3 regions of the Streptomyces sp. NPDC097617 genome follow, and region 1 is predicted to be linked to each of the others. Evidence: riboswitches for the same ligand, from Rfam matches in the RefSeq annotation. Region 1 holds a riboswitch; each other region holds the start of a gene.

Region 1 (3,196 bases):
CGGCCGCGACACCCCGCGCAGCCCAAGCGAACTTCCTCATATCCACCCTTCCGTCGAACGCGAGCCCGCCCCCGTCAGCCGGAGGCCGGGCCTTGGCGGGGAAGAACCTCGCACGCCCGCACACGCAGATCCGCACACCATTCCGAATGATCACCTGCACGGGTGACGCGCGCACCGCCCAATGGGCGGCACACGGGCGGCGCGCGAACGGCACACAGCTGCGCCCGTTCGCTCAGCCCTTCGCGGCGGGGTCGAGCGGCCGCTTGTAGTACCGCCAGGGGAACCAGCCCGCGCCGACGGGGATCCAGCCCTCCGCCTCCATCCGCCGGTGGCGGCCGCCGGAGGAGAGCGTCACCCGGCAGTGCTCCCACGGGTGCGCGGAGGCCTCCACCTCGAGGAAGAGGGGGCCGTAGCCGACCAGGTGCCAGCCCTCGCGTCCGGCCTGCACACCGGCACCCTGCGCGTGACCGGCGCGACCCTGCACTACGAAGTACGCGGCCGGGGCCCGCTCCTGCTGCTGATCCCCGGAGGGGCGGGCGGCGCGGCCTCCTTCGACGAGATCGCCGACGACCTGGCCGCCGAGTACACCGTCGCGACGTACGATCCGCGCGGCATGTCCGGGAGCACCCTGGACGACCCCGCGGCCGCGCAGCGGGTGGCCGAGCACGCCGATGACGCCCTGCGGATACTGGATCTGCTCTCCCCCGGTGCGCCCGCCCGGGTGTTCGGCACCAGCTCGGGCGCGATCGTCGCCCTGCACCTGCTCACCGCGCGCCCCGAGCGCATCGAACGCGTCATCGCGCACGAGCCGCCGGTGGTGGAGGTGCTGCCGGACGCGCCCGCGCACCGGGCTCTCCTGGCCCGCGTACGGGAGACGCTCGACGGTCAGGGGCTCATGCCGGCGATGGCCGTGTTCGCCGCGGGCCTGAAGAAGGAAGGCAAGACCGCCGGGCCGAAGTCCGCGGTCGAGCTTCCGCCACAGGCGACGGCCCGGGCCGAGCGGACGATGGTCAACCTGCCGTACTTCGTCGGGCGGATCGTGCCCGCCTTCATGTCCTACGCCCCTGACGTAGACCGGCTGGAGGCGCTGGCGGACCGGCTCGTGCTCGCCGGCGGGGAGGACTCCCGCGGCGAACTGCCGTACCGTCCGGCCGCTTTCCTGGCCGAGCGGTTCGGCGCGGAGCTCCAGCACTTCCCCGGCGGGCACACCGGCCGGACGACGCACCCCGCCGGGTTCGGCGAACGGCTCCGGAAGGCGTTGCGCGCGTAGCGGGCCGGGCGGGATCCTCACCGTCGACCCCGACCTGCGCAGCCACGTGCCGTACCCGGTGATCGCGGACCGCTGTCCGCTGGCTCCGGACCGCTGACTCCGGACCGCTGACTCCGGACCGCTGACTCCGGACGGCAGGCCGCAGGCCGCACCGCAGGGGCGTGTCTCATTTCCGTCGTCCGGCATGTGGACGGCTGCACTCGCCCTCCAGTGACTCCGCCTAGTGTGGTTTCCGCAGCTGGTTCGCCCCGTCCGCCAGGCGGGATGCGTCGTAAGAGGGAACCCGGTGGGAATCCGGGACTGCCCCGCAGCGGTGAGCGGGAACGACCGCCGTCATACGCACTGGGACCGGACAACGGTCCTGGGAAGCGACGGCCAGTAGGTGCCCGCCGGGAGAGCCCGGCAGGCGTGCCCGCGAGTCCGAAGACCTGCCCGTTGCCCGCACGCGACCGTTCGCGTGCGGCCATTTCGGTGACCTCGTGGGCGGGTCGGCGTACACAGCGAGCGGCGCGTACGGGATTTCCCGCGACGTGGGCCGCCCGCTCTGGCGTTTCCCTTCGCGTCCGCGTCCCGTCGCCGGGATGTTCAGGACACATCTCGCGAAGGAGAGTTCCGTGACATCGAAGCCCGCAGCCGCGGCGGCACGCGCCACCGTGTACGGCTACCCCCGCCAGGGCCAGAACCGCGAACTGAAGAAGGCCGTCGAGGGCTACTGGAAGGGCCGGGTCACCGCGGACGCCCTCCGGGAGACCGCGGCCGGCCTCCGCCGTGCGAACTGGCGGCAGTTGGCCGACGCCGGCATCACCGAGGTGCCGACCGGTGACTTCTCGTACTACGACCACGTCCTGGACACCAGTGTCATGGTCGGGGCCGTTCCCGAACGGCACCGCGCGGCCGTCGAGGCCGGCGCGCTCGACGGTTTCTTCGCGATGGCCCGCGGCACCCAGGACGTCGCCCCGCTGGAGATGACCAAGTGGTTCGACACCAACTACCACTACCTCGTCCCCGAACTCGGCCCCGACACCGTCTTCACCGCCGACTCCACCAAGCAGGTCGCCGAGCTGCGGGAAGCCCTCGCGCTGGACCACACGGCCCGCCCGGTCCTGGTCGGCCCCGTCACCTACCTGCTGCTGGCCAAGCCCGCCCCCGGCGTGGCCGATGACTTCCAGCCGATCACCCTGCTCGACCGGCTGCTGCCGGTCTACGCCGAAGTCCTGGCCGACCTGCGCGCCGCCGGGGCCGAGTGGGTGCAGTTGGACGAGCCCGCCCTGGTCCAGGACCGCACCCCCGCCGACCTGAACGCCGCCGCCCGCGCCTACCGTGAGCTCGGCGCGCCGGCCGACCGTCCCAAGCTGCTCGTCGCCTCCTACTTCGGCCGGCTCGGCGACGCCCTCCCGGTGCTCGCCGCGGCCCCCGTCGAGGGACTCGCCCTGGACTTCACCGACGGCGCCTTCGCAAACCTCGACGACCTCGCCGCCGTCGGCGGACTGCCCGGCAAGCGGCTCGTCGCCGGTGTGGTCAACGGCCGCAACATCTGGATCAACGACTACCAGAAGTCCCTGAGCACCCTCGGCACCCTGCTCGGCCTCGCCGACCGGGTCGACGTCGCGGCGTCCTGCTCCCTGCTGCACGTCCCGCTGGACGCCGACGCCGAACGCGAGATCGACCCCCAGATCCGGCGCTGGCTTGCCTTCGCCCGCCAGAAGACCACCGAGATCACCACCCTCGCCCGCGGCCTCGCCCAGGGCACGGACGCCATCGCCGCCGAACTCGCCGCCAACCGGGCCGACCTCGCCTCCCGCACCGGCTCCGCCATCACCCACGACCCGGCCGTACGCGCCCGCACCGCGGCCGTCACCGACGCGGACGGCCGCCGCGCCCAGCCGTACGAGGAGCGGACCGCCGCCCAGCGCGCGCACCTGGGGC
Region 2 (3,196 bases), on a different contig from region 1:
TCCTTGAGTGGCTCGGTCGGGAAGGTGAACCCGACGGGTTCGGGCAGCTCGACATCCTTACCGAAGGGGATGGTGCGCACCGTCTCGTACAGCTTCCCGTCGGGATCGCTGTGGACATGTACCAGGCAGTTGTCCCGGTCGATGAGCAGGTAGACGGGGATGCCGGTCGCCGCGTAGGCGCGGGGCTTCGCCCTACGATCGCGTTCATCGGTGTCGGAGTCGTACGACGTAACCTCGACGACCATCAGCACAGGAGCCGGGTCGGCCCACTCCCCCTGCCCTTCGAATGCGCCGTCCGGGGCCAGGGAAGCATCCGGGCGGGCCCGACCCGAACGGTACTGCTCGACCTTCAGGCCGCGTTCGACGTGGAGCCAGACCTCGGGCCGGTGCTGCATGCACATGCGGGACAGCCACACCACGACTCGGTCGTGATCTCCATCAGGCACCGCCTTGACCCCCAGCTTCCCGTCGATGAATTCCAACCGCAGCCCCTCCACCTCTCTGGCGCCTATACGGGCGAGGGTCTCGAACTCCTCGGTCAGCATGTGGGGGCGATCGGTCATCACGGCCATGCCTCGCTCACCTTCCTCGACGGTGCTTCTCCGACGATAGCGGCGCCCGCCGACACCCGTCCTGCACACTCGACCGCATGGACATGGTGATCAGAACGGCGCTGCCCGCCGACTATGCGGATCTGGGTGAGATCACGGCCCGGGCCTACCTCGCCGACGGGCATCTGGACTTCAACGAGGAGGACCCCTACCTGGACGTGCTCCGCGACGTGGCCGGCCGCGCCGCCCGGGGCGAGGTGCTCGTCGCCGAGCGGGACGGCCGCCTGCTGGGCGGCGTGACCTTCGCCGCGCCCGGCAGTCCGCTCGCCGACATCGCCGCACCCGACGAGGCGGAGTTCCGGATGCTCGCGGTGGCCCACGAGGCGCGCGGCCAGGGCGCCGGCGACGCGCTGGTGCGGGCGTGCATCGAGCGGGCGCGGGCCATCGAGGGGGTCACGGGCCTCGTGCTCTCCACCCAGCGCAGCATGGCCGGCGCCCACCGGATCTACGTCCGGCTGGGCTTCGTCCGCACGCCGGAACGGGACTGGGCGCCGATCGAAGACCTGACACTCCTCACGTATCGGCTCAAGCTGTAGCCACGCCGACACTACATGTGGGGGTTGCAGCAACGGGCCGCCCCCACATGTATGCTCATGCCTGCTGTCGCCGCAGGGGAATCCGGTGCGAATCCGGAACTGTCCCGCAACGGTATGAAGTGTCCGGCTACCGGACGCCAAGTCCGAGGACCTGCCGACAGCGCGCCCGGCTCGACCGAACCGGGTGCCGACACGTCCGGGCCTCGCGGTTGGGCCGGTGGACGCCATGCGGGGTACGCGTTCTCGTCGCGCCCGCATGCGCCCGCTCGCGCCCCGCTCCGCCGATGACCGGGCCGAGCGAGGGAGAGCTCCCGCCGTGACCATCGCGCCTTCCGCACCGCGCGCCGAGTCCACTTCTGGCGACAACACCGAGGGCCCGGGGGCCACGCTGCTGCGTACCCTCACCGAACTGACGGCGGACCTCCCCGACACCGACCCCGGCCGGGTCGCGGCCTCCGCGCTGCGCGGCCGCAGCTCCGCCGCCGACGACGCCGAACTGCGCGGACTGGCCACGGAGGCCGCCGCCGGTCTGATCTCCGAGGATCCGGCCTACTCCCGGCTCGCCGCCCGCCTGCTGACGCTGGCCGTGCGCGACGAGGCCGCGAGCCAGGGCTCGACCTCCTTCTCGGCCTCCGTCGAGGTCGGCCACCGCGAGGGGCTCATCGCCGACCGCACGGCCGAGTTCGTCCGGACCCACGCGAGCCGCCTGGACTCGCTCGTCGAGCTCACCCTCACCGAGGGCGCCGACGACCGCTTCGGCTTCTTCGGCCTGCGCACCCTGCACAGCCGCTACCTGCTGCGCCACCCGATCACCCGTCAGGTCATCGAGACCCCGCAGTACTTCATGCTGCGCGTGGCCTGCGGTCTCGCCGCGGACGACAGCGTGCAGGCCGTCGAGGAAGTGGCCTCGCTGTACCGGCTGATGAGCCGCCTGGACTACCTGCCGTCCTCCCCCACGCTCTTCAACTCCGGCACCCGGCACCCGCAGATGTCCTCCTGCTACCTGCTGGACTCCCCGCTGGACGAGCTCGACTCGATCTACGACCGCTACCACCAGGTCGCCCGCCTCTCCAAGCACGCCGGCGGCATCGGCCTCTCGTACTCCCGCATCCGCGCCCGCGGTTCGCTGATCCGCGGCACCAACGGCCACTCCAACGGCATCGTGCCGTTCCTGAAGACGCTCGACGCCTCCGTCGCCGCCGTGAACCAGGGCGGCCGCCGCAAGGGCGCCGCCGCCGTCTACCTGGAGACCTGGCACGCGGACATCGAGGAGTTCCTGGAGCTCCGCGACAACACCGGTGAGGACCAGCGCCGTACGCACAACCTGAACCTCGCCCACTGGGTGCCGGACGAGTTCATGCGCCGCGTGAACGCCGACGCCGACTGGTCGCTATTCTCCCCGGCCGACGTGCCCGAGCTGGTCGACCTGTGGGGCGACGCGTTCGACGCCGCCTACCGCAAGGCCGAGGCGGACGGCCTGGCCCGCAAGAGCATGCCCGCCCGCGAGCTGTACGGCCGGATGATGCGCACCCTCGCGCAGACCGGCCAGGGCTGGATGACCTTCAAGGACGCCTCCAACCGCACGGCGAACCAGACCGCCGAGCCGGGCACCGTCGTGCACTCCTCGAACCTGTGCACCGAGATCATCGAGGTCACCAACGACGGCGAGACCGCCGTCTGCAACCTCGGATCGGTCAACCTGGGCGCGTTCGTCATCGACACGGCGGACGGCCCCGAGATCGACTGGGAGCGGATCGACGAGACCGTCCGCACCGCCGTCACCTTCCTCGACCGCGTGGTGGACATCAACTTCTACCCGACCGAGCAGGCCGGCCGCTCCAACGCCCGCTGGCGGCCGGTGGGCCTGGGCGCGATGGGCCTCCAGGACGTCTTCTTCAAGCTGAAGCTGCCCTTCGACTCCCCCGAGGCGAAGGCCCTGTCCACCAAGCTCTCCGAGCGCATCATGCTGGCCGCCTACGAGGCCTCGTGCGACCTCGCCGAGCGCAGCGGCCCGCTGCCGGCCTGGGAGCAGACCCGTACCGCCCGCGG
Region 3 (3,196 bases), 280 kb from region 1:
GACCTTCCACGTCTACGACGACACGTTCGTCTCCGTGGAGCTTCTCTCGGCGGAGGTCAACATCATGCAGCCCACGGAGATCGCGCTTTACTTGAAGGCGTTCGAGCAGCTGCGCGGCATGGCCGTATACGGCGCCGCCGCCCGCGCGCTGGTCGTCAGCGCCATCGAGGCGCTCGGCCACGCCTGACCCCGGACGCACGAAAGCGCCCATTCCCCGTTTGGTGGATCCGTTCACCCGCTCCCGGGGCGAGTGCGGAGCAACCCCCGTGGGAACGTTCGAGGATGGATCCGACCCAGTGGTTGAACTTTTGATTGTCACGGTTCGGACACTGCCGCCCCTTGTCACCCGTCCGCCCATACGGTGACCGCATTCGCACCAGTCCCCTGGGGGTTCTCATGTCGCAGCAGTTTCCACCGACCGGCCAGCAGGGCGGATTCGGATACCCACCCCCACCGCAGCCCAAGAAGGCCAGCGCCGGAAAGATCGTTGGGTTCTCGTGCCTCGGCATCGTGGGCCTGTTAGTCCTCCTCGGCATCATCGGCGCGCTACTCGGCGGCGGCGACGGGGACGACAAGGCAACGGCAACGAAGGATCCTGACACGTCGCAGGCCGCAGCGCCGTCGGTGCCCGCGAAGTCGGCCGACACGAAGACATCGGCCGCGCCCGAGAAGAAGTCGGCGGTCGCCGTGGTGGCGAAGAAGGCGGCGTTCAAGGCGTCGATTCTGGCGAAGGGCGATGGCTACACCAGCGTGTCCGTCACCGTCACCAACAACAGCAGCAAGGAGATCAGCGTCAACCCGCTCTATTTCACGATCACCGACACCGCGGGTACCAAGCACACCATCGAACTGGCCGCTGACGAGAACCAGATCGCAACCGTCGACCTCGCCCCCGGGGAGAACGTCACGGGCAGCATTACGGGCAAGGGCAGCTTCACAGCGAAGACCGTGACCTACACCGACGGACTCATCGGGGACGCAGTTCGAGCTGACGTCTCGTAAGGCGTCGCCACACCTCCGCAGTGGATCGCCTGTGGCTGCGTTCCGCTGCGGGGAGCGAACGTTCGACGGTACCTACGCGTCAGGCGCCGAGTGGTGCGGGAGGAATTCTCGGACCTCAGATCGCTGCAGGCGGCAACTCACCGACGCGGCCTCCAACGGCGGGGCCCGGCGGATGTGGGGCAGGCCGGGGGGGCCGGGCCTTGGGGGCCGGTGGCCTGGCCGCCTTCTGGCAGACTGGGCGCGTTACCCAGGCGGTGCAGGACAGGAAACCGGTGTGATTCCGGTGCGGTCCCGCCACTGTGACCGGTCGTTCCCCCGTGGGGGGCCGGGAGTCAGACACTGACGCACCGCCTCTGCTCGCTCTTTCACGTCGACCAGGGGACGCGGATCCCCCGGAGAGGCCCCGTCATGCTGTCGCGTTCCCGCGCCGCCCTGCGCGCGCTCATACCCGTCGCACTCCTGATACCCCTGGCCGCGTGCGCCGGTTCCCCCGAGGCGTCGAAGGACAAGGCCGCCGGGGACCCCGCCGCCGCGCCCGGCTTTCCGTACACCCTCACCAACTGCGGTGTGAGCAGCACCTACCAGGCCCCGCCGCAGCGCGCGGTCGCCATGAACCAGCACGCCACCGAGCTGCTGCTCGCCCTCGGGCTGGAGGACCGGATCGCCGGGTCCGCCTACCTCGACGACGCCGTGCTTCCCGTGTACCGGCCCGCCTACGACAAGATCAAGGTGCTGGCCAAGGAGTACCCCTCCAAGGAGGTCCTGCTCGGCGCCGACCCCGACTTCGTCTACGGCGGCTACGCCAGCGCCTTCGACAAGGGGCAGGGCCGCGACCGCGAGGGACTCGCCAAGACCGGTATCAACTCCCGTCTCAACGTGGAGTACTGCACCGAGGGCAAGGTCGGCCTCGACCAGCTGAAGACCGAGATCACCGAAGTCGCGCGGACCTTCGGCGTGCCCGAGCGTGGCGCGAAGCTCGTCGAGGACGAGCAGCGCCGCATCGACGCCGTGACCACCCGGGTCAAGGACCGGGCCCGGCCGTCCGTCTTCGTCTACGACTCCGGGGAAGCCTCCGCCGCGACCTCCGGCGGCAACGGCATCGGCAACGAGATCGTCTCGCTCTCCGGCGGCACGAACGTCTTCGCCGACCTCAAGGACACCTTCGGCGACGTCTCGTGGGAGCAGGTCATCGAGCGCCGGCCCGCGGTCGTCCTCATCTACGACTACGGCGGCACCACGGTCGAGGCCAAGAAGCAGCGCCTGTTGAACGACCCCGCGCTCGCCGAGGTTCCCGCCGTCAAGAACAAGCGGTTCGTCGTGCTGCCGCTGTCCTCGGCCGTCCTCGGCGTGCGCGTCGCCGACGCCGTCGAGTCGCTGGGCAGCCAGCTCCACCCCGCCGCCCCGTGAGGCTGCGCACCGCCGCCGTCCTCCTCGTCCTGGTCGTCGCGCTCATCGCCTCGGCGGTGGCGGGCCTGGTGCTGGGGGCGGTACGGATCGCCCCCGACCGGGTCTTCGACATCATCCTCGGCGGCCTGTCGGGTGAGCGGCGCACCGGTGCGTTCGCCGCCATCGTCTGGGACGTGCGGCTGCCGCGCGTCCTCCTCGGGGCCGTCGTCGGCGCCGGGCTGGCGGTCGCGGGCACCGTGCTGCAAGCCCTCGTACGCAATGAGCTCGCCGACCCCTTCCTGCTCGGCGCCTCGTCCGGAGCCTCCGCCGGAGCCGTCCTCGTGATCGTCTTCGGTACGGGGGCCTTCGCGTTCGGCATGGGCCTGCCGCTCGCCGCCTTCGCCGGCTCCATGGCCGCGCTCGTCGCCGTCTACGCGATGGCCCGGCGCGGCGGAACCATGACCACCGGACGGCTCACCCTCGCCGGCGTCGCCGTCCAGTACGTCCTGTCCGCGCTCACCAGCCTCGTCCTCGTGCTCTCCGCGCACCCCGACCAGATCCGCTCCGCCCTCTTCTGGACGCTCGGCGGCCTCGGCGGGGCCCGCTGGGACGAACTGGCCCTGCCCGCCCTCGCGCTGCTCCTCGGCACAAGCCTGCTCATCGCCCTTGCCCGGCCGCTCGACCTGCTGCTGGCGGGGGAGGAGGGCGCGCGCACCCTGGGCCTCGACACCGCGCGCTTCCGCGCCGCCGCCTTCGTGCTCACCTCGCTCGTCATCGGCGTGCTCGTCGCCTACAGCGGAGCCATCGG

The links. Region 1 has a riboswitch for cobalamin ahead of metE (5-methyltetrahydropteroyltriglutamate--homocysteine S-methyltransferase). Riboswitches for the same ligand answer to the same signal wherever they lie in the genome.
Region 2: it holds a riboswitch for cobalamin, as region 1 does, so the genes downstream of both, ACIQZO_RS16660 (ribonucleoside-diphosphate reductase subunit alpha) here and metE (5-methyltetrahydropteroyltriglutamate--homocysteine S-methyltransferase) in region 1, are expected to answer to the same signal.
Region 3: it holds a riboswitch for cobalamin, as region 1 does, so the genes downstream of both, ACIQZO_RS03675 (ABC transporter substrate-binding protein) here and metE (5-methyltetrahydropteroyltriglutamate--homocysteine S-methyltransferase) in region 1, are expected to answer to the same signal.

The regions. Positions count from the first base shown of each region.
Region 1 covers NZ_JBIWCL010000002.1:376,933-380,128, forward strand. The annotation lists gene ACIQZO_RS05020 (hypothetical protein) at 1-40, opposite strand, end outside; gene ACIQZO_RS05025 (hypothetical protein) at 233-448, opposite strand; gene ACIQZO_RS05030 (alpha/beta fold hydrolase) at 464-1,270, shown strand; cobalamin riboswitch at 1,493-1,721, shown strand; gene metE (5-methyltetrahydropteroyltriglutamate--homocysteine S-methyltransferase) at 1,885-3,196, shown strand, end outside.
Region 2 covers NZ_JBIWCL010000008.1:229,182-232,377, reverse strand. The annotation lists gene ACIQZO_RS16670 (Uma2 family endonuclease) at 1-572, opposite strand, end outside; gene ACIQZO_RS16665 (GNAT family N-acetyltransferase) at 650-1,147, shown strand; cobalamin riboswitch at 1,192-1,321, shown strand; gene ACIQZO_RS16660 (ribonucleoside-diphosphate reductase subunit alpha) at 1,464-3,196, shown strand, end outside.
Region 3 covers NZ_JBIWCL010000002.1:100,846-104,041, reverse strand. The annotation lists gene ACIQZO_RS03685 (helix-turn-helix domain-containing protein) at 1-187, shown strand, start outside; gene ACIQZO_RS03680 (DUF4352 domain-containing protein) at 397-1,002, shown strand; cobalamin riboswitch at 1,226-1,365, shown strand; gene ACIQZO_RS03675 (ABC transporter substrate-binding protein) at 1,414-2,409, shown strand; gene ACIQZO_RS03670 (FecCD family ABC transporter permease) at 2,406-3,196, shown strand, end outside.